DNA from 2 places in the Streptomyces sp. NPDC104831 genome. Region 1 is predicted to be linked to the other one. Evidence: riboswitches for the same ligand, from Rfam matches in the RefSeq annotation. Region 1 holds a riboswitch; the other holds the start of a gene.
The links. Region 1 has a riboswitch for ZMP and ZTP ahead of ACZ63H_RS00200 (glycine hydroxymethyltransferase). Riboswitches for the same ligand answer to the same signal wherever they lie in the genome.
Positions count from the first base shown of each region.

Region 1 (9,932 bases):
TCGAGGACAAGAAGACGATCACACCCGCCGGCGGGCTCGGGGTGACCGGACACATCGGCTGGTACGTGCCCGCCTACTTCGCCGAGCGGCACCCGGACGTCACCGACTGGCGGAACCTGGACAAGTACGCCCACCTCTTCCGCACCGCGGAGAGCGGCGGCAAGGGCCAGCTGATGGACGGCTCCCCGTCCTACGTCACCCACGACAAGGCCCTGGTGAAGAACCTGGGACTGGACTACCAGGTCGTCTTCGCCGGCTCCGAGGCCGCGCAGATCACCCAGATCAAACGGTTCGCCAAGGAGAAGAAGCCCTTCCTGACGTACTGGTACTCCCCCCAGTGGCTGTTCGAGAAGGTGCCGATGACGGAGGTGAGGCTGCCGCCGTACAAGGAGGGCTGCGACGCGGACGCCGCGAAGGTCGCCTGCGCCTACCCGCACACCCTGCTGAAGAAGTACCTCAACGCGGACTTCGCGAAGTCCGGCGGCGAGGCGGCGGACTTCCTGAAGAAGTTCCGGTGGACCACCGGGGACCAGAACGAGGTGTCGCTGATGATCGCCGAGCAGAAGCTGTCCCCGGCCGAGGCGGCGAAGAAGTGGGTGGACAGCCACCCGTCCGTGTGGAAGAAGTGGCTGTCCTGACCGGACGTCCCGGGTCTACGGCAGCAGCCCGGCGGCGATCTCCCGCAGCGCCGCCGTGGCCCGACGCTGCAGGCCCGGCCCGAACGTGACCCGGGTGGCCCCGAGTTCGCCGAGCGCGGCGGGCGAGGGGCCGTCCCCGTCCAGCCGGGCCAGCAGGTTCAGCGGACCCTCGATCCCCGAGCGCAGCAGCGGCACCACGTCCGGCGGGGCGAAGATCGGGTACACGCAGTCGGCGCCCGCCGCGCGGTACAGCGCGGCCCGCTCGACGGCCCGTTCCGGATCGCCGTCGCCGTGGATGAAGACGTCGACGCGGGCGTTGACGAACAGCCGGCCGGCGGCGGCCTCCCGCACCCCGGCGAGGAACTCGGCGTGCGCGTGCGGGTCCTCGAGGACACCCCCGTGCGAGTCCTCGATGTTGCAGCCCACGGCCCCCGCCTCCAGCAGCCGTTCGACCAGCTCCCGCGGCGCCAGCCCGTAACCGTCCTCGACGTCCGCCGACACCGGTACGTCCACCGCCCGGGTGATCCGGGCGACGGCCGCGAACATCTCGTCGGCCGGGGTGGCCCCGTCCGCGTAGCCGAGCGAGGCGGCCACCCCGGCGCTGGGCGTGGCCAGCGCCGGGAACCCGGCCTCCGCGAAGACCCGCGCGGCCGCCGCGTCCCACGGCCCGGGCAGCACCAGCGGATCGCCCGGCACGCGCCCCCGGTGCAGGGCGCGGAACTCCTCGGTCCCGGTCACGGCCGCCGGCCCCCCGGGGGCACCCGGCGGCTGACCATCAGGCGGTTCCAGCCGTTGATGACGGTGATCAGGGCGATGAGATGGGCGAGCGCGCCCTCGTCGAAGTGCTTGGCGGCCCGCTCGTACACCTCGTCCGGCACGAACCCGTCCGTGAGGACGGTGACCGCCTCGGTCAGCGCCAGCGCGGCCCGCTCCCGCTCGCTGTACAGCTCCTCGGTCTCCTCCCAGGCGCTCAGGAAGTGGATGCGGTCCTCCGACTCCCCGTTCGCGCGGGCCAGGCCCAGGTGCATGTCGAGGCAGAACGCGCAGTGGTTGATCTGCGAGGCGCGGATCATCACCAGTTCGGCCAGGGCCGGGTCGCCGAGCCCCTTCTTCGCCGCCGCGCTGACGGCGGCCATCGCCTGGAAGACCTTCGGGTCCAGCAGCTGGGTACGGTTCACTTGTGCTGCCCCGGGTGGTAGTGGCCCGGAGGGGTCCGGGTGGACACGCCGAACCGGTTCCAGGCGTTGATCACGGCGATGGCGGCGATCAGCTGGGAGAGTTCGGCCTCGTCGAAGTGCTTGGCGGCCCGCTCGTACACCTCGTCCGGCACGAACCCGTCCGTGAGGACGGTGATCGCGTCGGTCAGCTCCAGCGCCGCCAGCTCCTTCTCGGTGTAGAAGTGCCGCGACTCCTCCCACGCGCCGAGCTGGATGATCCGCTCCACGCTCTCGCCGGCCGCGAGGGCGTCCTTGGAGTGCATGTCGAGGCAGCGCGCGCAGTGGTTGACCTGGGAGGCGCGGATCTTGACCAGCTCGCGCAGCCGGGGGTCCAGGCCCTGGTTGGCGACGGCGTCCAGCTGGATCATCGCCTTGTACACCTCGGGCGCGTGCTGGGCCCAGCGCAGGCGCGGCGGCTCCTCGTGGGCGTAGGTGACGGGTTCCTCGTAAGTGCTCATGCTCTCGACCCTAGAACCGAGGCAGCCCAGGGGTATGGTCCATTCCCATGGCGGAATCCTGGGCCACTTTGGGCGTCGACCTGCATCTCGAACCGGCCCTCGCGGGCGGGCTGCGCCGGGGCCTGACCGACGCGCTGCGGGACGCGGTGCGCACCGGCCGGCTCGCCCCCGGCACCCGGCTGCCGTCCTCCCGGTCCCTCGCCGCCGACCTCGGCATCGCCCGCAACACCGTCGCCGAGGCCTACGCCGACCTGGTCGCGGAGGGCTGGCTCACCGCCCGGCAGGGCTCCGGCACCCGGGTGGCGGACCGGGTGGTCGCCCCGCCGTCCGCCGCGTCCGGACCGGGCCGCCGGGAGCCCGGCCGCCCCGCCCACAGCCTCGTCCCCGGCACCCCCGACCTCGCCGCCTTCCCGCGCACCGCGTGGCTGAAGGCCGCCCGCCGGGCACTGGCCACGGCCCCCGCCGACGCGCTCGGCTACGGCGACCCGCGTGGCCGGCGCGAGCTGCGCACCGCCCTGGCCGGATACCTCGCCCGGGTCCGGGGCGTGCGCGCCACCCCGGACAGCGTCGTGGTCACCGCGGGCTTCTCGCACGCCCTGCGCGTCCTCGGCGCGGTGCTGCGCTCGCGCGGGGCGGACACGGTCGCGGTGGAGTCCTACGGCCTCGACGTCCACTGGCGGCTGCTGCGCGCGGCGGGCCTGGCCACCCCGGCGCTGCCCTACGACGCGCTCGGCACCGACCCCCGCCCGCCGGACCACGCCGGTGCGGTGCTGCTCACCCCGGCCCACCAGTTCCCGACGGGCACCCCCCTGCACCCCGACCGGCGGGCCGCCGTCGTCGACTGGGCGCGGCGCACCGGCGCCCTGGTCCTGGAGGACGACTACGACGGCGAGTTCCGCTACGACCGCCAGCCCGTCGGCGCCCTCCAGGGCCTCGACCCCGACCGGGTGGTCTATCTGGGCACCGCCAGCAAGTCCCTCGCGCCCGGGCTGCGGCTGGGCTGGATGGTGCTGCCGCCGGCCCTGGTCCAGGAGGCGGTCGCGGCCAAGGGCCACGTCGACACCCTCGGGGCGCTGGACCAGCTCACGCTGGCCGAGTTCCTCGCGTCCGGCGCCTACGACCGGCACGTCCGCTCCGCCCGCCTGCGCTACCGGCGCCGCCGCGACGCCCTCGCCGCGGCCGTGGCCGGCCGGGCGCCGGCGGTGCGGGTGACGGGCATCGCGGCCGGACTGCACGCGGTGCTGCGGCTCCCGCCGGGCCTGGAGCAGCCGGTCGTCCAGGCGGCCGGCCTCCAGAACCTGGCCCTGCACGGACTGTCCTACTACCGCCACGCCGAAGCGGTCGCCGACCCCCTGGACGCCCTGGTGGTCGGCTACGGCACACCTGCGGACAGCGCGTGGACGGGCGCGTTGGAGGCCCTGTGCCGGGTACTGCCCTGAGAAGGGGCGCCGGACGGCCGAAAGCCACCCCCCGGCCGGGCGCGCGCACCCGCCTCTCTAGGCTGTCCGCCGGACATCGACTCGACGGGGGAGACACACCATGGCGCACACCAAAAGGCAACTCCGGTCCGGCACGGTCGTCCTGGGCGGTGTGGGTCTGCTGGCCGCCGCCCTCACCGCCTGCTCGTCCGACCCGGACAAGCGCTGCGTGGACCGGGACAGTTACAACGTCGCCAAGGGCTTCAAGGTCGTCTCCGACAAGAACTGCAAGACGACCACCGGCGGCTCCTCCTCGGGCCGGAAGAGGTCCGTCAAGAAGGGCGCCAAGCGACCGGTCAACGCCGACTGGTACTACGGCGGCAAGGAGAAGAACGGCTGGGTCGACGACGGCTCCTTCACCAAGTCGAGCGGCTCGGGCGGCGGTTCGGGAAGCGGCAGCTCGGGCGGTTCGTCGTACGACAACGGTGGCGGCGGGGTGAGCCGCGGCGGCTTCGGCGGCGGCCACGGCAGCTCCGGCGGCTGACCGGAGCGGACGACATGGAACGCCGTACCCTCACCCCCCGCCCCGGCTGGCAGCAGACCGTCGAGGCGCAGGGCCTGGTCTACCCCCTCACCCGCCACCCCGACGGCTCCCTGCGCCCGTACTGGGACGAGAGCGCCTGCTACGTCTTCTCCCTCCAGGAGGTCGAGGCGCTGGAGGAGACCGTCGCGGAACTGCACCGCATGTGCCTCGCGGCGGCGGCCCACATCGTGGCCGAGGACCGGCTCGCCGACCTCGGCATCACCGACCCCCGGGTGGCCGACGCGGTCACCGAGTCCTGGCACCGCCGGGCCGAACTGCCGTCCGTGTACGGCCGGTTCGACCTGCGCTACGACGGTACGGGTCCGGCGAAACTGCTGGAGTACAACGCCGACACGCCCACCTCGCTGGTGGAGGCGGCCTCCCCGCAGTGGTTCTGGATGGAGGAACGTTTTCCCGGCGCGGACCAGTGGAACTCCCTGCACGAACGCCTGGTGGAGGCCTGGCGCGCCCAGGCCGCGCTGCTGCCGCCCGGCGCCCCCCTGCACTTCGCGCACTCCGCCGCCGACGAACTCGGCGAGGACCTGATGACGGTCGCCTACCTGAAGGAGACGGCGGAGCAGGCCGGCCTCGCCACGGACTGGCTCGCGATGGAGGAGATCGGCTGGGACTCCCTCTCCGGCCGCTTCGTCGACAACCGGCTCCGCTTCATCCGGGGCATCTTCAAGCTCTACCCCTGGGAGTGGCTCACCACCGACGCCTTCGGCGGCCACGTCCTGGACACCCTGGACAACGGCGGCGGCACCGGCAGCACCCTGTGGATCGAGCCGGCCTGGAAGATGCTGCTGAGCAACAAGGCGCTGCTGGCGATCCTGTGGGAGCTGTACCCCGGCCACCCCCACCTGCTCCCCGCCTACCTCGACGGCCCCCGCGACCTCGCCGCCACCACCGGCTACGTCGCCAAGCCCCTGCTGGGCCGCGAGGGCGCGGGCATCACCGTCCACGGGCCCGGCACCCCGCCGGCCCCCCGCGAGGACCCCTGCTGCTACCAGCAGCTGGCCCCCCTCCCCGTCTTCGACGGCAACCACGTGGTCCTCGGCACCTGGATCGTCGGCGACGAACCGGCGGGCCTCGGCATCCGCGAGTCCACCGGCCTGATCACCGACGAGTACGCCCGCTTCCTGCCCCACGTGATCCTCTAGACCGCCGCGCCTCCGAGCAGCGACTCCACCGCCCCCCGGGCGTGCCGTGCCGGGGACGGGTCGCCGGTGATGCCCGCCGTGACCATCGCTCCCTCGGCGAGGAGGTAGACCGGTTCGGTGAGCGGGAGGCCGGTGGCGTGGACCCAGGCGGCCAGTTGGTCGTGGAAGGCGCGCTTGTGGGCGCGGACCTCCCGCAGGACCGCCTCGGAGGCGGTGCCGAGTTCGCCGTGGGCGTTGATCCAGGCGCAGCCGCGGAAGCCGGGCTCGGCGAACCAGACGGCGAGCCAGTCGAAGACCGCCAGCACCCGTTCGCGCGGGTCCGCCACGCGCTCCACGTGCGCGGCCAGGCTCTCCCGCCAGCGCCGGTCGCGCCGCCGGAGCATGGCGACGACCAGGTCCTCCTTGGTCGCGAAGAGCCGGTAGATCCGCTTCAGGGGCAGCCCGGAGGCATCCCGGACCCGGTCCATGCCGACCGCCTGGACACCGTGCGCGTAGAAGAGCGTCTCGGCGGCGTCCAGCAGGCTCGCGCGGTCCGCGCGGTCGCGTTCCGCGGTGGCGGGGGCGGGCATCCGGGCTCCTCGTGTCTCCTTGACGTCGAGAACGGTCGTTCTCTACCTTAGCGGCACCGATGGAGAACGACCGTTCTCGACCGCCGAGGAGACCGCCGTGCCCGAAGGCCGCCCGCCCTGCCCGCCGTTCACCCTGGAAACCGCCCGGCAGAAGGTCCAGGCCGCCGAGGACGCCTGGAACACCCGCGACCCCCACCGGGTGGCCCTCGCCTACACCGAGGACTGCGTCTGGCGGAACCGGGACCGCTTCCTCGCCGGCCGGGAGGAGATCGTCGCCTTCCTGACCGGGAAATGGCGCCGCGAGCTGGACTACGCGCTGCGCAAGAGCCTGTGGAGCTTCCACGAGGACCGCATCGCCGTCCGCTTCCAGTACGAGTGCCGCGACACCGGCGGCCAGTGGTGGCGCTCCTACGGCAACGAACTGTGGGAGTTCGACGAGCACGGCCTGATGCGCCGCCGCGAGGCCAGCATCAACGACGTGGCCATCGGGGAATCCGACCGCCGCATCCTCGGGCCCCGGCCCGCCGCCGAGCACGGCATCGACCTCCCCCTGCGCTGATCACGCCCCGGACAGCACCGTCCGCAGCTGCTCCACCCCCCACTCCAGGTCCTCCTCGCCGATCACCAGCGGGGGCGCGAGACGGACCGTCGACCCGTGGGTCTCCTTCACCAGGACCCCACGGGCCAGCAGCCGCTCGGCGATCCGGTGCCCGGTGCCCACCGCGGGGGAGACGTCCACCCCGGCCCACAGCCCCCGTCCGCGCACCGCCGTCACCCGGCCCGTGCCCGGCAGCTCGCCCAGCAGCCGGTGCAGCCGTTCGCCCAGCCGGGCCGCCCGCTCCTGGTACTCCCCGGTCCGCAGCAACGCGATCACCTCCAGCGCCACCGCGCAGGCCAGCGGGTTCCCGCCGAACGTCGACCCGTGCTCGCCCGGCCGGAACACCCCGAGCACCGCCGCGCTCGACACCACCGCCGACACCGGCACGATCCCGCCGCCCAGCGCCTTGCCCAGCACGTACGCGTCCGGCACGACCCCCTCGTGCTCGCACGCGAAGGTCCGCCCGGTCCGGCCCAGCCCGGACTGGACCTCGTCGGCGACGAAGAGGACGTTCCGCTCCCGGGTCAGCTCCCGCACCCCCGCCAGGTAACCGGCCGGCGGCACGATCACCCCCGCCTCGCCCTGCACCGGCTCCAGCAGCACCGCCACCGTGTTCTCCGTCAGCGCCGCCCGCATCGCGGTCAGATCCCCGTACGGCACGATCTCGAACCCCGGGGTGTACGGCCCGAAGTCCGCCCGCGCCCCGGAGTCCGTGGAGAAGCTGATGACGGTCGTCGTACGGCCGTGGAAGTTGCCGGCCGCCACGACGACCTTCGCCATCTCCGCGGGCACCCCCTTCACCCGGTACCCCCACTTCCGGGCCGCCTTGAGCGCGCTCTCCACCGCCTCCGCGCCCGTGTTCACCGGCAGCACCATCTCCATCCCGCACAGCTCGGCCAGCCGGGCGCAGAACGCCCCGAACCGGTCGTGGTGGAAGGCGCGGGAGGTCAGCGTCAGCCGCTCCAGCTGCCGCCGGGCCGCCTCCACCAGCCGCGGATGGCCGTGCCCGAAGTTGAGCGCCGAGTAACCGGCCAGCAGGTCCAGGTACCGCCGCCCCGCCACGTCCGTCACCCACGCCCCCTCACCCGTGGCGAGCACCACCGGCAGCGGATCGTAGGTGGGCGCGCAGTGCGCGTCGGCGAGGGCGATGAGGTCTTCTTCGGCAGCGGTCACGGACTCTCCCGGATCGGTCCGGATACGACGACGACCTCCTTCTTAACCCCGCTCGCATGGTGGACGCGGGATCTTCCCCGCCCGGCGCGCCCGGTAGGCTGAGAGCCGGGCCGTGACTGGCGCGCTGGGATGGGACGGACCATCAGGGAGCGGCCCGAGCGGTAAAGAGTGCCGTGCGCCTGGGCCGAACGTGAACGCTGTACGCACATCGTCCGGAGGTCCCCGATGCCCGAGAACGCCGCCCCCCTCTCCACCGAGTCCACCGCCTTCCGCGCCGCCCTCGACGTCATCCGCGCCGTGGAGCCGCGCGTCGCCGACGCCATCGGCCAGGAGGTCGCCGACCAGCGCGGAATGCTCAAACTGATCGCCTCGGAGAACTACGCCTCCCCGGCGACCCTGCTCGCGATGGGCAACTGGTTCAGCGACAAGTACGCCGAGGGCACCGTCGGCCGCCGCTTCTACGCCGGCTGCCGCAACGTCGACACCGTCGAGGCCCTCGCCGCCGAACACGCCCGCGAACTCTTCGGCGCCCGCCACGCCTACGTCCAGCCGCACTCCGGCATCGACGCCAACCTCGTCGCCTTCTGGGCCGTCCTCGCCGACCGCGTCGAGGTCCCCTTCCTGGAGAAGGCCGGCGCCCGCCAGATCAACGACCTCACCGACGCCGACTGGGCCGAGCTGCGCCAGGCCTTCGGCAACCAGCGCATGCTCGGCATGTCCCTGGACGCCGGCGGCCACCTCACCCACGGCTTCCGCCCGAACATCTCCGGCAAGATGTTCGACCAGCGCTCCTACGGCACCGACCCCGCCACCGGCCTGATCGACTACGACGCGCTGCGCGCCCAGGCCCGCGAGTTCAAGCCGCTGATCATCGTCGCGGGCTACTCCGCGTACCCCCGGCTGGTGAACTTCCGGATCATGCGCGAGATCGCCGACGAGGTCGGCGCCACCCTCATGGTCGACATGGCCCACTTCGCCGGCCTCGTCGCCGGCAAGGTCCTCACCGGCGACTTCGACCCGGTCCCGCACGCCCAGATCGTCACCACCACCACCCACAAGTCCCTGCGCGGCCCGCGCGGCGGCATGGTGCTGTGCGACGACTCCCTCAAGGACCAGGTGGACCGCGGCTGCCCGATGGTCCTCGGCGGCCCGCTCCCGCACGTCATGGCCGCCAAGGCCGTCGCCCTCGCCGAGGCCCGGCAGCCCGCCTTCCAGGACTACGCCCAGCGCATCGTCGACAACTCCCGCGCCCTCGCCGAGGGCCTGACGCGCCGGGGCGCCACCCTCGTCACCGGCGGCACGGACAACCACCTCAACCTGATCGACGTCGCCACGTCCTACGGCCTCACCGGCCGCCAGGCCGAGGCGGCCCTGCTCGACTCGGGCATCGTCACCAACCGCAACGCCATCCCGGCCGACCCGAACGGCGCCTGGTACACCTCCGGCATCCGCGTCGGCACCCCCGCGCTGACCACCCGCGGCCTCGGCACGGCGGAGATGGACGAGGTGGCGGCGCTCATCGACCGCGTGCTGACCACCACCGAGGCGGGCACCACCAAGTCCGGCGCCCCCTCCAAGGCGAGCCACGTCCTCGACGAGAAGGTCGCCCAGGAGATCGCCGGGCGCGCCACGGACCTGGTCGCGGGCTTCCCCCTCTACCCGGAAGTCGACCTCGGCTGAGACACCCCGCAAGGGGCGCGGGGCCGCGTGCGGCATGCGGCCCCCGCCCGGGCGTGACCGGCCCGCGGTTCCCCACCCGCCGAACCCGCCCCGTGCCTCTGCGACAATAAGGGGTATGGCTGACCGACCTCGCGTGCTCTCCGGCATCCAGCCCACGGCTGGCTCGTTCCACCTCGGCAACTACCTCGGCGCCGTCCGCCAGTGGGTGGCCCTGCAGGAGTCCCACGACGCCTTCTACATGGTCGTCGACCTGCACGCGATCACGGTCCCGCAGGACCCGAAGGAGCTGCGCGCCAACACCCGCCTGGCCGCGGCCCAGCTGCTGGCCGCCGGTCTGGACCCCGACCGCTGCACCCTCTTCGTGCAGAGCCACGTCCCCGAGCACGCCCAGCTGGCCTGGGTCATGAACTGCCTCACCGGCTTCGGCGAGGCGTCCCG
Region 1 covers NZ_JBVJOT010000001.1:41,246-51,177, reverse strand. The annotation lists gene ACZ63H_RS00250 (ABC transporter substrate-binding protein) at 1-638, shown strand, start outside; gene ACZ63H_RS00245 (isocitrate lyase/PEP mutase family protein) at 654-1,376, opposite strand; gene ACZ63H_RS00240 (carboxymuconolactone decarboxylase family protein) at 1,373-1,816, opposite strand; gene ACZ63H_RS00235 (carboxymuconolactone decarboxylase family protein) at 1,813-2,313, opposite strand; gene pdxR (MocR-like pyridoxine biosynthesis transcription factor PdxR) at 2,361-3,752, shown strand; gene ACZ63H_RS00225 (hypothetical protein) at 3,853-4,275, shown strand; gene ACZ63H_RS00220 (glutathionylspermidine synthase family protein) at 4,290-5,474, shown strand; gene ACZ63H_RS00215 (TetR/AcrR family transcriptional regulator) at 5,471-6,043, opposite strand; gene ACZ63H_RS00210 (nuclear transport factor 2 family protein) at 6,141-6,602, shown strand; gene rocD (ornithine--oxo-acid transaminase) at 6,603-7,814, opposite strand; ZMP/ZTP riboswitch at 7,917-8,006, shown strand; gene ACZ63H_RS00200 (glycine hydroxymethyltransferase) at 8,040-9,494, shown strand; gene trpS (tryptophan--tRNA ligase) at 9,610-9,932, shown strand, end outside.

Region 2 (9,932 bases), on a different contig from region 1:
CCGAGGAACAGGGCATCCCCCGCGTCAAGATCAAGATCGGGGAGTCGTGGGGCGCCCGGCAGGACCGCGACCTCGAACGCGTCGCCCGCGCGCGGACGGCCGTCGGCGACACGGCCGAGCTGTACGTGGACGCCAACGGCGGCTACACCGGCGGCCAGGCGGTACGGGTCGCGGGCGCGCTCGCCGACCAGGGCGTCACCTGGTTCGAGGAACCCGTCTCCGCCGACCACCTCACCGTCCTCGCCGGCATCCGGGACCGGATCCCCCCCGACGTCGCCGCCGGTGAATACGGCTACACCCTGGCGTACTTCGAGCACATGCTGGCCGCCGGGGCCGTCGACTGCCTCCAGGCCGACGTCACCCGGTGCGGCGGCATCACCGTCTGGCTGCGCGCCGCCGCGCTCGCCCACGCGCGCGGGCTCGACGTCTCCGGGCACTGCGCGCCCCACGCCCACGCGCACGCCGCCGCCGCCGTGCCCAACCTGCGCCACCTGGAGTGGTTCCACGACCACGTCCGGATCGAACGCCTCCTGTTCGACGGCGCCCTCGACCCGCGCGGCGGCAGCGTCGCACCGGGCGCCGGCGGGGAACCCGGACTCGGCCTCACGCTCGCCGGGGAGCGCGCGGCGCCGTACCGGGTGGAGTGAGAGGGACCGCGCCGCGTCACCGAGCACCTTCGAAAAGGAGAAACCATGCCCCCCACCGTCGTCATCACCGGCGCCAGCGCCGGCATCGGCCGCGCCACCGCCCGCCTGTACGCCCGGCGCGGCGCCGACGTCGTCCTGGTCGCGCGCGGCGAGGGCGGCCTGGAGATGGCGGCCGACGAGGTCGCGGCGCTCGGCGGACGGCCCCTGACACACGTGGCCGACGCGTCCGACGCGGCGCAGCTGGAGGCCGCCGCCGAGGCCGCGGAGCGGGCGTTCGGGCCCGTCGACATCTGGATCAACTGCGCGTTCTCCACGGTGTTCGCGCCGTTCGAGGAGATCACCGCCGAGGAGTTCGAGCGGGTCACCCAGGTCACCTACCTCGGCTTCGTCAACGGCACCCGCACCGCCCTCAAGCGCATGCTGCCCCGCGACCGGGGGACGATCGTGCAGGTCGGCTCCGCGCTCGGCGAACGGTCCATACCGCTGCAGTCGGCGTACTGCGGGGCCAAGCACGCCATCAACGGCTTCACCTCCTCCCTGCGCACCGAACTGCTGCACCGCGGCAGCAACGTGCACGTCACCATCGCCCAGATGCCCGCCGTCAACACCCCCCAGTTCCAGTGGGTCCGCTCCCGGCTGGCCAAGCACCCCATGCCGGTCCCGCCGATCTACCAGCCCGAGGTGGCCGCCCGGGGCGTGCTGTACGCGGCCGACCACCCGCGCCGCAAGCAGTACTACGTCGGCGCCTCCACCGTCGCCACCCTCTGGGCCAACCGGCTCGCCCCGGCGCTGCTCGACCGCTACCTGGCCCGCACCGGCTTCGACTCCCAGCAGACCGACAGCGTCCCGCCGGCCCACCTGGACAACCTCTTCGAACCGGTCGACCGCACCCCCGCCGACGACCAGGGCGCGCACGGCGCCTTCGACGACACCTCGCACGACCGCTCCTGGCAGGAGACCCTGCTCCGGCACCCCGCCGCCACCGCCCTCGGCGCCGGCGCCGCCGTGCTCGGCACCACCCTCGGCGTGCGCCGCCTCACCGGACGGGCGGCCCGGGTCCGACAGGGCCTAGGCTGACGGCGTGCGCCTCCTGATCGTGTCCGACACCCACCTGCCCAAGCGGGCCAAGCGGCTCCCGGAGCGACTGCTCGCCGAACTCCCGCACGCGGACGCCGTCCTGCACGCCGGGGACTGGGTCGACACCGCCACCCTGGACCTGCTGGAGAGCCGCAGCCGCCGGCTGATCGGCGTGTACGGCAACAACGACGGCCCCGAGCTGCGCGCCCGGCTGCCCGAGGTGGCGTACGCCGAACTGGGCGGCCTGCGCTTCGGCGTGGTCCACGAGACCGGCCCCGCCCAAGGGCGCGAGGCGCGCTGCGCGGCCCGCTTCCCCGATCTCGACGTCCTGGTCTTCGGGCACAGCCACATCCCCTGGGACACCACCGCCCCCGGCGGCCTGCGCCTGCTCAACCCCGGCTCCCCGACCGACCGCCGCCGCCAGCCGCACTGCACCTACCTCACGGCGACGGCGGCCGGCGGGGCGCTCACGGAGGTGACCCTGCACCGGTTGCCCCGGCGGTAGCGGTCACCTGTGCGACGGTGCCGGAACGATCTCCGGCGCCGGCATGACCGGGCAGCGGGCGCCGCACGGCCCCCGGCGGTCCCCGCGGAGGGATCGCCCCGCTCGCCCGGCCGCACGCCGGGGCGCGGCGACTGCGGGGGCCGGCCGGCGCCGGTCGTCATGCGGCGGACGGGGGAGTGAGCCGGCCGCCGCCCGGCCGGGCCGACCGCCGGCCGACTCGCGCGGTGTGGCCTCCGGGAGTGAGTGGGGCACCCCCGGAGGCCACGTTCCCGGGGTGCGTCAACTACCGTCCGGTCCCGTCCAGTCGGCCGGCACACGGCCCAGCCGGACACGCTGCGGGTGGTCGCCGACGGGGACCGAGGCCACCTTCCGCCCGGTGGCGAAGTCGATCGCCGTCACCTGGTCGGCGCCGCTCTCGGAGACGACGCAGTCCTTGCCGTCCCCGCTGACCGTCGCCCAGTACGGCTTGGCGGCCGGCACCAGCGGCCCCTCCTGGAGCGAGGCCCGGTCGACCACGGTCGCGTAGTCGTCCATGGTGCCCGCCACGCACAGCCTAGTGCCCTGCGGGTTCATCGAGATGCCGTGGTGGCGCGAGTCGTTGACCCAGGTGGTGCGGTCCTCGCTGGTCGCCGGGTTCTTCGGCAGCGTCTTCATCCGGGTGATCCTGTCGGTGGCGACGTCGTACTCGAAGAAGCCGTTGAAGAACGACACCTGGAAGTAGAGCTTGGACTCGTCGGGGGAGAACACGGCCGGGCGGACCGCGTCGGAGAAGTCCTTCAGCCCGAACGCGTCCAGCCGCTGCCGCATGTCGATGACCTTGACCTGCCGGAACGTCGTCGCGTCCACGACCGTGATGTGCCGGTCGCCCTTGGTCCAGTCCCAGCCGGGCCCGTCCAGGTCGGTGTTGACGTCGCCGATGGACATGTTCCAGAGGTACTTTCCGTCCTTGGTGAAGACGTTCTCGTGCGGCTTGGCGCCGGTCTTGAACGACCCCAGCTGCCGGCCGGTGGCGATGTCGAGCACGTGCACGGTGTCGGCGGTGGAGGCGGAGACCGCCACCCGGGTGCCGTCCGGGGAGACCGCCATGTGGTCGGCGCGGTAACCGGCCACCGGGAAGCGCCAGTCGACGGCCCCGGTGGCCAGGTCGATGGAGACCACGTCGGCGAAGCTGGGCCGGGACACCACCACCGACCGGCCGTCCGGGGTGGAGTACATGTCGTCGGCGAACTGGTCGTGCCCCTCGCCGACGCTGTTGCGGATCGCCTGGAAGTAGATCCACTTGATCGGGTCCGCGTTGATCTCCGCCATCCGCGCGGCCTTGTCCGGGACGACGTCGATCCGGCCGATCTTCGCGTAGTCGCCGAAGGAGCGGATGACATCGGCGGTGCCGTCCCAGTTGTTGCCGACGAACAGCACCTCGCGCAAGCCGTCGGGAGCGGCGGAGCGCGCGGAGGCGGCGGTCGCCGGCCCGGCGACGGCCAGGGCGAGGGCGACGGCCACGGAGCACAGGTGCCTGGTTCTGGAGGCAGCCATGACGGCTCTCTTTCCTCGGGGGAAGTCGGGGGGGAAGTCCGGGGATCTGAACACGGCCGCATTCACAGTGAACTTACTGAAAAGTAAGGAAGGGGCGGCCTTCTCGACAAGATGCGTGCACGACAAGATTGGAGGACCGGCGGAACGACGGAGGGGGACGCGTTGGGCGGCAGGCTCAGGGCGCCGACGGGACGCTACGGCGGCCGGTCCGCCGAGGAGCGGCAGGCCGAGCGGCGGCGCCGCTTCCTGGACGCGGCGCTGCGGCTGTTCGGCGGCACCCCCGGCTACCGCGGCACCACCGTCGCCGCCCTCAGCCAGGCCGCCGGCCTGTCCACCCGCCAGTTCTACGAGGAGTTCCGCACCCTGGAGGACGTCCTGGCCGCGCTGCACCTCCAGGTCAACGGCTGGGCCGAAAGGGCCGTCCTGGACGCGCTCGCCGACGCGGACGGCCTGCCCCTGGCCGACCGCGCCACCGTCCTCTTCCGGGCCTACGCCCGCGCCATCACCTCCGACCCGCGCCGCATCCGCATCGCCTTCATGGAGATCATCGGCGTCAGCCCCCGCCTGGAGGAGCAGCGCCTGGCCCGTCGCGCCCGCTGGGTCGACCTCATCCGCGCCGAGGCGGACGCGGCCGTGGCCCGCGGGGAGGCGGCGCCGCGCGACTACCGGCTGGCGGCCACGGCCTTCATCGGCGGGGTCAACGGGCTGCTGCACGACTGGACGGCCGGCTGGGTGGACGCCACGCTGGACGAGGTGGTGGACGAACTGGTCCGGCTGCTGCTCGGCATGCTCCGGCCGGAGGGCTGGCGTCCCGGACCCGGCTGACAACGGCGCGGGCGCAGCCGGGCGGGCCGGCGCCCCGGACCCGGCGGGACGGCGTACGCGCAGGCCGGCGGGGGTGCGGCCCGGCTCGGCGCGCGTGATCGGCCCGGAGCTGGTCTGCTGGGGATGAAGGCCGTCGCCCCGCTTCCCGGAGAGCGCCCATGAGTACCTATCGAGTCGCCCAGGTGACCGCGCCCGACGGCACCTTCGAACTCGCCGACCGGGAGGTCCGGCCGCCGGGAGCGGGCCGGGTGCGGATCGCCGTGGAGGCGTGCGGGATCTGCCACAGCGACGCCCTCTTCGTCGGCGGCGCGCTGCCGGGCGTCACCTTCCCCGAGGTTCCCGGGCACGAGATCGCCGGGCGGATCGAGGAACTGGGCGAGGGGGCCGGGGAGCGCGGCTGGAGCGTCGGCGACCGGGTGGCCGTCGGCTGGTTCGGCGGCAGCTGCGGTCACTGCCCGCCCTGCCGCCGGGGAGACTTCGTCGTGTGCACCGCCCTGAAGGTCCCCGGCTGGGCCTACGACGGAGGCTTCGGCGAACGGACGACCGTACCCGTCGACGCCCTGGCCCGGATCCCCGACGTGCTCGCCGCGGCCGACGCCGGACCCCTGGCCTGCGCGGGCGTGACCACCTACAACGGGCTGCGGCGCGGTCCGGCCGAGCCGGGCGACCTGGTCGCGGTGCTCGGCCTCGGGGGCCTCGGCCACCTCGGCGTGCAGTACGCGGTGGCGATGGGCTTCGAGACCGTGGCGATCGCCCGGGGCGCCGAGAAGGCCGACTTCGCCAGGCGGCTCGGCGCCCACCACTACGTCGACAGCACGGCGCCGACCCCGGTCGCCGAGGCGCTGGGCTCCCTCGGCGGGGCGAAGGCCGTCCTCGCCACCGCCGGCAGCTCCGAGGCCATCACGGCGACCGTGGACGGGCTGGCCCCGCGCGGCGAACTGACCGTCATCGGCGCCACCCCCGAGCCGCTGGGCATCAGCCCGGTGCAACTGATCATGAGCGGGCGGGTCGTCCGCGGACACCCCTCCGGCACCGCGCGGGACGTCGAGGACACCATGGCCTTCAGCGCCCTGCACGGCATCCGCCCGATGACCGAGGAGGTGCCGCTGGAGCGGGCCGGGGAGGCCTACGACAAGATGCTCGCCGGCGCCGCCCGCTTCCGCATGGTGCTGACCACCGGCTGACGTCCGGGGCCCGGTTCAGCCGCCGAGCCGGTCCAGGGCGGCCAGCACCGGGGCCGCGCCGTCCTCCTCCCGGATCCGGGCGCCCAGGGACTCGGCGCGGCGCCGGTACGCCGGGTCCCGGGTGGCCCGGGCCAGCGCCGAGGCCAGCGCGTCCACGTCCAGCCGGCGCAGCGGCACGACGGCCGGGGCGGCCCCCAGCGCCACCAGCCGGGCGGACCAGAACCCCGCGTCGAACTGCACCGGCACCGCAACCGCCGGCACCCCGGCGCGCAGCCCCGCCGCCGTGGTGCCCGCGCCCGCGTGATGGACCACGGCGGCCATCCTCGGGAACAGCAGCGAGTGCGGTACCTCGCCGATGGTCAGCATGTCGTCCCCGGTGGCCGCCAGCCCGCCCCAGCCGCGCTGGATCACCCCGCGCAGCCCTGCCCGCCGCAGCGCCGCCACCACCCGCGCACTGAGCCGCCCGGCGTCCGGTACCGTGGCGCTGCCCAGCCCGACGAACACCGGCGCCGGCCCGGCCTCGATGAACTCCCGCACCTCCTCGGGGAGTTCCTGCCCGGTGTCGTACGGCCACCAGTAGCCGCCCACTTCCAGGCCCGCCCGCCAGTCGGCGGGCCGGGGCACCACCACCGGGCTGAAGCCGTGGTGCACCGGCCAGTGCCGTCGCTCCCGGCGCCGCCGCGCGGCACCGGTGCCCAGCGGGGGCAGGCCGAGTCGCGCGCGCAGGGCCGGCACGGCACCGGAGAAGACATGCTCCACGGCGAGACCCACTCCCTGTCCGGCGAGCCGGTTCACCGTCCCGCCCCAGGCACCCCCGCCGAGGACCGGCGGGGCGAACTCGCGTGTGGCCGCGAGGGGTTGCAGATAGACACCCAGGCTGGGCAGCCGCAGCCCCTCGGCGATCGTGTGCCCGAGCGGTGCCAGCGAGGCGGACAGCAGCAGCACATCGCTGTCCCGCGCCGCGTCGAGCAGGTCCTCGGTCATCCGTCCCACCAGACGCCGGGCCAGCTCCACCACCCGCAGCAGCTTCCCGGGCCCGCCGGCGCTGCGGTGCAGGCCGCGGCCGCGCGGTGACTCCAGTTCCGCCCGCGGATCCACCGGCAGCGCGTGGAACCGCACCCCCGACCCCGCCACCAGCGGCTCGAAGCGGCCGTGGGTGACCAGCGTGACCTCGTGCCCGGCCAGCGCCAGCCGGTGCCCGAGCCCGGTGTAGGGGGCCGCGTCGCCCCGGGACCCCGCCGTCATGATCGCAACGCGCACGACGGCCAGTATGACCGCTCCCGCCCATCGGGCACCCCCGCGCCCGCGTGATTGTCCGGTACGCGTCCGCGCGCCGGCGCCGGGGGCGACCGCCCGTCCGCGGCGGCGGGCGACGGCGCCGGCCGCGTCACGGCCGCCGGCGGGGCGCGGGCCGGCACGTGGCGGGCCACCGGACGCGGGCCCGGACCGCCCGGGGCCGGCCCGCGGGCACGGCGGCGGGGCGACCCGGCGGACGACGCTGCCCGACGCGCGCACCGGTGCCGCCCCCGGCCCGGGGGCCCGCCGGGGCCCGGCCGTCCGCCGGTCGCGTGGGCCCGGTGCCCCGGCCCCCGCCGGCCGAAGCCCCCGTCACCCGGGCCGTCACCGAGCAGGCGCAGAACGGGCCGGACGCGCGCCGCCCCTAAGCCCCGAGCTGCCGGGCGGCGGCCGTCACCGTCTGCTCCAGCAGCGTGGCGATCGTCATCGGGCCGACGCCGCCCGGCACCGGCGTGATCAGCGAGGCCCGCTCCACGGCCGAGTCGAAGTCGACGTCGCCCACGTTCCCCGGGTTGTAGCCCGCGTCGACCACGACCGCGCCCGGCTTGACGTCCTGCCCGCGGATCAGCCGCGGCCGGCCCACCGCGGCCACGACGATGTCGGCCTCGCGGACCGCCGCAGACAGGTCCCGGGTGCGCGAGTGGCAGTACGTCACGGTCGCGTCCCGCGCCAGCAGCAGCATGCCCACCGGCTTGCCGAGGATGGCGCTGCGGCCCACCACCACGGCCCGCTTCCCGGCCGGGTCGACGCCGTACTCGTCCAGCAGCCGCACGATGCCGCCCGGCGTGCAGGAGACGAAGCCCGGCAGCCCGAAGCTCATCGTGGCGAACGAGGCGAACGTGACACCGTCCACGTCCTTCTCCGGCGCGATCGCCTCGAACGCGGCCCGCTCGTCGATGTGGTCGCCCACCGGATGCTGGAGCAGGATGCCGTGCACGCCCGGGTCGGCCGACAACTCCCGCAGCGTGCCGACGAGTCCGTCCGTCGTGGTGGTGGCCGGCAGCGCGACGTGCCGGGAGGTGATGCCGGCCTCGCGGCAGCGGTTCTGCTTCATGCGGACGTAGGTCACGGACGCCGGGTCCTCGCCGACCAGCACGGTCGCGAGACACGGCGCGGTGCCGGTGCGCGCGGTGAGGCCGGCGGCCCGGTGCGCGGTCTCCCGCACGATGCGGCGGGCGAGCGCGGTGCCGTCCATCAGACGGGCGGCCTGGGTCTGGGTCATGCTGCACACTCCTGGGCTGGACCGACTCTTCTCGCCCAGGCGCGCGGCTGCCTCCACGGGCCGCTCCCCGGTGGTACTCCACCTCAGCGCCAGTCACGGCCCGCGTACAGCGTAACCGAGCGTGTGTACGACCCCTGGACCACCCTTCCTCCGGTGCCGGGCCGGACCCGGTCGTCTAGTCGTCCCAGGCCTGGATGACGATCTGGTCGGCGATCTTGCCGTCCCGCAGCGTGAGCATCGACTCGGCCAGGACCCGGGTGCCGTCCGCGTACTCGCAGGACTCGGTGTAGGCGGCGCGGTCACCCTGGATGACGCACTGCTCCAGCCGGTGCGTCATGTCGCGGTGGTAGATGTCGTCCAGCAGCTCGGCGATCTGCGCCCGGCCGCGCAGCACCGTGGGGCGACTGGGCTGGTGGTCGCGGTCCACGATGCGGATCCGCGCGTCGTCCGCGTAGAGCGACAGGAGCGTGTTGCCGGTGTCGCCCTCGATGCCCCGGCGCAGTGTCTCGGTGTCGAAGGCGGAGCCTGTCGTGCCGGTCATGATGACCTCCTTCGGGCGCCCGCGGCCCGGCATCGAGCGGGCCGCACGGGTCCCCCCTGACGAGACTCCTCCGCCGCGGCGGCCCCGGCAAGCGCGGCCGGCCCGCTCCACCTCACGGGTGAGCCGGCCCCGCCGCCCGTGTCCGGCCCGGACCCCGGGCCGTTGCTGAGGGCATGATCTCCACACGACGTATCGCCGCCGCCGTCGGTCTGGCCGCCGGCCTCGCCGGCCTCGCCGCGGCCCAGGCGGACGCGGCGAACACCAGCGCACCCCTCATCGGAAAGCTCGGCGCCCTCTCCGCGCTGGACTCGCTCACGGCCGGTGACATCCCGGCCCCGCACCGGGACCGGGTGCCGAAGGTCAGCGACCAGGTGCGGGAGCTGAAGCACCTGCGCGAGCTGAACCAGCTGCACCAGCTGGAGCAGGTCATCGCTCCCGCGGCGCCCGTGCTCGGCCTGGTGAACGCCGTCCCCGTCCGCCTCCGCTGACCCCCCGGCCCGCGTCGCGGCCGACGGCGGCCGGCGGGATCCGCGATCATGTACGTGATCCGTCCCGCTACCGTCCGGTCGCGTCGTAGGGTCGTCGGCGAAGGCATTCGATGAAGGGACAGGCCATGGCGCAGGAAGTACGCGGCGTGATCGCACCGGGCAAGGACGAGCCCGTGCGGATCGAGACGATCGTGGTGCCGGACCCGGGGCCCGGTGAGGCCGTCGTACGCGTCCAGGCCTGCGGCGTCTGCCACACCGATCTGCACTACAAGCAGGGCGGCATCTCCGACGACTTCCCCTTCCTGCTCGGCCACGAGGCCGCCGGCGTCGTGGAGTCGGTCGGCGAGGGCGTCACCGACGTCGCCCCCGGGGACTTCGTCATCCTCAACTGGCGCGCGGTGTGCGGGCAGTGCCGGGCCTGCCTGCGCGGCCGGCCCTGGTACTGCTTCGACACCCACAACGCCCGGCAGAAGATGACCCTCGCCGCGACCGGTCAGGAGCTGTCCCCGGCGCTCGGCATCGGTGCCTTCGCCGAGAAGACCCTCGTCGCGGCCGGCCAGTGCACCAAGGTCGACCCGGCCGTCTCCCCGGCGGTCGCGGGCCTGCTCGGCTGC
Region 2 covers NZ_JBVJOT010000021.1:79,974-89,905, forward strand. The annotation lists gene ACZ63H_RS16605 (enolase C-terminal domain-like protein) at 1-647, shown strand, start outside; gene ACZ63H_RS16610 (SDR family oxidoreductase) at 693-1,724, shown strand; gene ACZ63H_RS16615 (metallophosphoesterase family protein) at 1,729-2,229, shown strand; gene ACZ63H_RS16620 (YncE family protein) at 2,509-3,762, opposite strand; gene ACZ63H_RS16625 (TetR/AcrR family transcriptional regulator) at 3,925-4,587, shown strand; gene ACZ63H_RS16630 (alcohol dehydrogenase catalytic domain-containing protein) at 4,746-5,771, shown strand; gene ACZ63H_RS16635 (glycosyltransferase) at 5,787-7,016, opposite strand; gene ACZ63H_RS16640 (bifunctional 5,10-methylenetetrahydrofolate dehydrogenase/5,10-methenyltetrahydrofolate cyclohydrolase) at 7,432-8,289, opposite strand; ZMP/ZTP riboswitch at 8,316-8,396, opposite strand; gene ACZ63H_RS16645 (nuclear transport factor 2 family protein) at 8,465-8,830, opposite strand; gene ACZ63H_RS16650 (hypothetical protein) at 9,004-9,318, shown strand; gene ACZ63H_RS16655 (S-(hydroxymethyl)mycothiol dehydrogenase) at 9,444-9,932, shown strand, end outside.
Region 2: linked by a shared signal. The riboswitch ahead of ACZ63H_RS16640 (bifunctional 5,10-methylenetetrahydrofolate dehydrogenase/5,10-methenyltetrahydrofolate cyclohydrolase) and the one ahead of ACZ63H_RS00200 (glycine hydroxymethyltransferase) in region 1 are both predicted to bind ZMP and ZTP.